DNA from 2 places in the Paenarthrobacter sp. MSM-2-10-13 genome. Region 1 is predicted to be linked to the other one. Evidence: predicted binding sites of a transcription regulator. Region 1 holds the regulator's gene; the other holds the start of a gene.
The links. The regulator LexA, encoded in region 1, represses DNA repair genes until DNA is damaged. The targets are predictions, from matches to a motif close to TCGAACANNTGTTCGA.
Positions count from the first base shown of each region.

Region 2: a site for LexA is predicted at 1,191-1,206, ahead of HAV21_RS12305 (shikimate dehydrogenase). Genes of this name have one in related genera too.

Region 1 is NZ_JAAOXO010000013.1:45,529-47,925, forward strand. It holds gene HAV21_RS19405 (histidinol-phosphate transaminase) at 1-47, opposite strand, end outside; gene HAV21_RS19410 (LysM peptidoglycan-binding domain-containing protein) at 125-484, opposite strand; gene lexA (transcriptional repressor LexA) at 833-1,576, shown strand; gene HAV21_RS19420 (ATP-dependent DNA helicase) at 1,641-2,397, opposite strand, start outside.
Region 2 is NZ_JAAOXO010000005.1:75,684-78,080, reverse strand. It holds gene HAV21_RS12315 (MFS transporter) at 1-116, opposite strand, end outside; gene HAV21_RS12310 (IclR family transcriptional regulator) at 323-1,093, shown strand; gene HAV21_RS12305 (shikimate dehydrogenase) at 1,304-2,203, shown strand; gene HAV21_RS12300 (sugar phosphate isomerase/epimerase and 4-hydroxyphenylpyruvate domain-containing protein) at 2,203-2,397, shown strand, end outside.

The sequences.
Region 1 (2,397 bases):
TTGGTCCGAAGGGGAAGTCGGTCAAGTCGCTCAAGCTGGTCACTCACCAACCCAGTTTAAGGGGCGGCCGGGACTGCCGACTAACTGTGACGCCCGACCCTTGATTTCTGCGGGTGCCGAGGGATCAGTTTGCAGGGACGAACAGCTGCTGGCCGGGCAGGATGCGGCCGCCCCGGAGGTCGTTGAGCTGGATGATCTCGGCGATGACGTCGCGGGGGTCACGCTCGGGAGCGGCAGCGCCGGCGATGCCCCAGAGGGACTGACCTGGCTGGACTGTAACAGTGACGGCAACAGGCGGACGCAGTTGGGACTGCGAGTCGGCTGCCTTGGCCGGGGAGTTGATAAATCCGGCAAGACTCAGCAACGCTGCAACCAACAGCATGGCCGGGATGCCGAAGAAGACGATCCGTCCCCTTCGGGTCAGGCGCAGGCGAGCGGGTGCCTGGGTCGTACGGAAATCAGCGAACGTAGTGACTGCGGACATGAGCTGAGCCCTTCTGAGCTATTGCCACGCTCCGGGATGCCCGGTGCCTGGCTGCCAATTCTTTGTGTTCCCCTGGGCCTGCCCCGGATGTTCGAACGCTTTGTTCGAACATCCAGCTTCAGCATCAGGTTTATAGAACACATATTCGAACCTTGCTATGACATTTTTAGCACTTATCAACGAACGGTGTCGAGACTCGCTAGAACAAATGTTTGATAAACGCCTGTGCCTGCCCTACGTTTGAGTGAAGAAGCAGCACTGTTTCAGTGGAACAGGAGGGTCTGACATTTTTTGCAGACCTGACACCCCTGGCCCTCATCAGGGCGGAATGGAAAGGCATTGGCGAACATGGCAGCGAAAGCCACAGGCGGAGGGGCACCCCTGCGGAGCCAACAGCCTCAAAAGAGTCCCAAAAGCCTGACCGTCCGGCAGAAAAAGATCCTGGAGACCATCCAGAGGTCAGTCAATGACAACGGCTACCCTCCCAGCATGCGCGAAATCGGCGACACCGTGGGTCTGGCCAGTTTGTCCAGCGTCACGCACCAGTTGTCCCAATTGGAGAAGCTCGGCTACCTCCGCCGGGACCCCAAGCGTCCCCGCGCCATGGAAGTGCTGATGCCCCTAACCCTTGATGGCGGGCCCATCCCCGGTGTGGACGCTCCGACCACCCTTCGCAGCGCCGGTGGCCTGGCCGTCACCGAGCTAGCCAGCGCCAGTGATACCGCCATGGTCCCCTTGGTGGGGCGCATCGCGGCAGGTGGACCGATCCTGGCTGACCAGACGGTGGAAGACGTGCTTGCACTCCCACGGCAACTCGTGGGGCATGGCGAACTGTTCATGCTGAAGGTGGCCGGCGATTCCATGATCGATGCTGCTATCTGTGACGGCGACTGGGTGGTGGTCCGGCGACAGAATGATGCCATCAACGGCGACATCGTTGCCGCCCTGCTGGATGATGAAGCAACCGTGAAGACTTTCCGGCAGCGGGACGGTCACACGTGGCTGCTCCCCCAAAACACCCAGTACGAGCCCATCCTCGGAGATCAGGCCACCATCATGGGCAAGGTCGTCTCGGTACTGCGCTCTCTTTAAGCGCTCACGCCCTTTAAACGCAGCTTCCCGTGGACACCAGCAGGTGTTCACGGGAAGCTGTGCATTACGGGGCTTTAGCCGAGCCCAGACGTTCCAGAACGCCTCGAACCACCGACCGGTCCGTGGTGGCCCAGAACGGCGGCAGGGCGGCACGTAGAAAGCCCCCGTAGCGCTCGGTCGAAAGCCTGGAGTCGAGTACCGCGACCACCCCTTTGTCTCCCGTCGAGCGGATCAGTCGGCCAGCGCCCTGCGCCAGCCGAATGGCAGCGTGCGTGGCTGACACGGCCATGAAACCGTTCCCGCCCGATTGGGCAACCGCCCGGGAACGGGCAGTCATCAGGGGATCGTCAGGACGTGGGAAGGGAATGCGGTCAATAACCACCAGTCGGCATGAGCCACCCGGAACGTCTACCCCCTGCCACAGGGACATGGTTCCGAAGAGGCACGTATCTGGCTCGTCCGCGAATTGCTTCACCAGGGCCGCCATGGTGGATTCTCCCTGACAGAGAATGTCCACATCCAGCCGGAGCCGCATGGCATCGGCGGCTTCTTCGGCAGCACGCCGCGAGGAGAACAGGCAAAGCGCTCCGCCCCCGGACGCCCGGATGAGGTCTTCCAATTCGTCCAGCGCCTCCGGCGAAGTACCGCGGCCCGGTTTGGGCAGGTGCTTTGCCACGTATAGAACACCCTGTTTGGGATAGTCGAAGGGCGATCCCACATCAATGCCCGTCCAGCTCGGCGCGCCGTCTCCAATCAGGCCAAGACCACCCGCGGCGGGCTCGAAGGCCGAGCCGATGGCCAGGGTCGCAGAGGTCAGCACC
Region 2 (2,397 bases), on a different contig from region 1:
ATGAAGAAGTCGTAATACTCGACGGCGCTGCCCAGGAAGCTGGCAAGCGCGGCTTTCTTGGGGGTTCCGGAAGTGGTTTCAGTGCCTGGCGTCGCTGACGGCATTGTTTGGCTCATGGGGTGTTCCTTCTGTGACGACGATGTCGCGGATCTGGCTTCTGTGGGGAGACCCAAGCATGGTGCGGCCGGTCGATCCCTGCATTAGTAACCACATGGTGAGAGCTACTTGTGCAATACAGCAATAGTGGCTGTGAGTGGGGTCACTTGTCAAGAGATGTCACCACCATCTAGAAATAGCTCTCACTATGTGAGAGCATCAAAACATGAGTGTGAAAGAGGACACAAAGACCGACATGGTCGGCAAGGCCTTGAGCCTGTTGGTTCTATTGGGAAATGAACCGCGCGGGGCGAGTGCGGCGGATCTGGCAAGGAGTGCGAATCTCCCGTTCAGCACCACGTACAGACTGCTGGGTTCACTGACCCGCGATGGATTTGTTGACTACGAGCCCGATGGGCGTCGGTACCACTTGGGACTACGCGTCTTCCAGCTCGGCCAGCGCGTTTCCAATCACCACGGCTTCGCGGCAACGGCGCTGCCCGTCCTTCAGCGTGTCACTGAAATTACGCATGAGGCCACCATCTTGTCCGTGCGCGACGGCAATCATCACCTCACTGTAAACAAGGTGGACGGACCCAAGACCTTTCGGGTCACCAGCGACCCCGGTCACCTGGGCGCCTTGCACACTACCTCCGTGGGTAAGGCGATCGTGGCGTTTGAGGATGAGATCGAGCGGAAGAGGCTGCTGGAGGAGCTCCCCCTGGATCCGCTCACCGAGCACACCATTACCGACCGCGACAAGTTCCGCGAGGAGATCGAGCAGGTGCGACGCCAGGGTTACGCGGTGATGGATGAAGAAAACGAGATTGGCATGCGCGCCGTCGCTGTTCCGGTTCTCAACTCACAGGGCCATGCGTTCGCCTCCCTCGCCACGGCCGTCCCGGTGTTCCGCATGAGCATGGAGGAATTGATTGCCCACGTCCCTACCCTGCAGGAGGCCGCGGCTGAACTCGCGGCCCGCCTGCCCCAGCGGTGACCCTCACCCAACCAGGTCGCAATAGTGCGCGTTTAGACGGCTCTAAGCGCGCTTAACTGCTACTTGGTTGGGTGCGCACTGTGGAAATGTTCGCGATAAGAACAAGCGTGCGGAATATGAACAATTGTAGTAATCTAAATAACACCCCGGCTGGAAGCGCCCCAGAAAGCGCCAAAAGCTCGGCGGTGCTGAAGTCAAAGGAGCTTTAGGATGAGCAACCGAGCCGAGTCCGTTCTGGTGGGCCTCGTAGGCGAAGGCGTCATGCCCTCACTCACGCCGCCCATGCACGAACGCGAAGCCGATGTGCAGGGCCTTCGCTTGCTGTACCGCCCCATCGACTTGCTGGAACTGCAGTTGCCGGCCACCGCCGTCGGGGATCTCCTGACGGCAGCGCAGCGCATGGGCTTCAACGGGCTGAACATCACGCACCCGTGCAAGCAGTTGGTGCTGGGGCACCTTGATGAAATTTCCGACGACGCCGCGCGCCTGGGCGCCGTTAATACAGTCCTGATCCAGGACGGTCGGTTCATCGGCCACAACACGGACTTCTCCGGCTTCGGCTCGGCGCTCGCCGACGGCCTCCCCGAGGCGCGACTGGATCGCGTGGTTCAGTTGGGTGCAGGCGGTGCCGGTTCCGCCGTCGCCTACGCACTCCTCAAAGCCGGCGTCGGCACCCTGGACCTGGTGGACATGGATCCCGCCCGTGCCGAGGAACGCGTTGCCGAGCTCGGCGGGCTGTTCCCCGAAGCCACAGTGACACCGCGGAGCATCAACGAGCTGCCCGAGATCATGCCCCTCGCTGACGGCTTGGTGCACTGCACTCCCATCGGCATGGCGGCCCACCCCGGGCTCCCCTTGGACATGGGCCTGGTGGAGCCGCGGCATTGGGTGGCGGACATCGTGTACCGCCCCATCGAAACGCAGCTGGTCCGCGAGGCGCGGGCCAAGGGATGCGACGTCCTCGACGGCGGTCGGATGGCGGTCGGTCAGGCAGCCGACGCCTTCCAGCTCATCACTGGACGCGAGGCGGACCGCGATCGCATGCGGGCGCACTTCCTGGAGCTGATCGCCGCCGAAGAAGAGGATCTCTTGGCGAAGGCGGGCCACTGATGCGCACCGGAATCGCCACGGTCTGCCTGTCCGGCACGCTGAAAGAGAAGATGCAGGCCTGCGCTATTGCGGGCTTCGATGGCATCGAAATCTTTGAGCAGGACCTCGTCACGTCCCCCCACAGCCCGGAAGAAGTCCGGACAATGGCCGCCGACCTCGGCTTGGGCCTGGATCTCTACCAGCCGTTCCGGGAT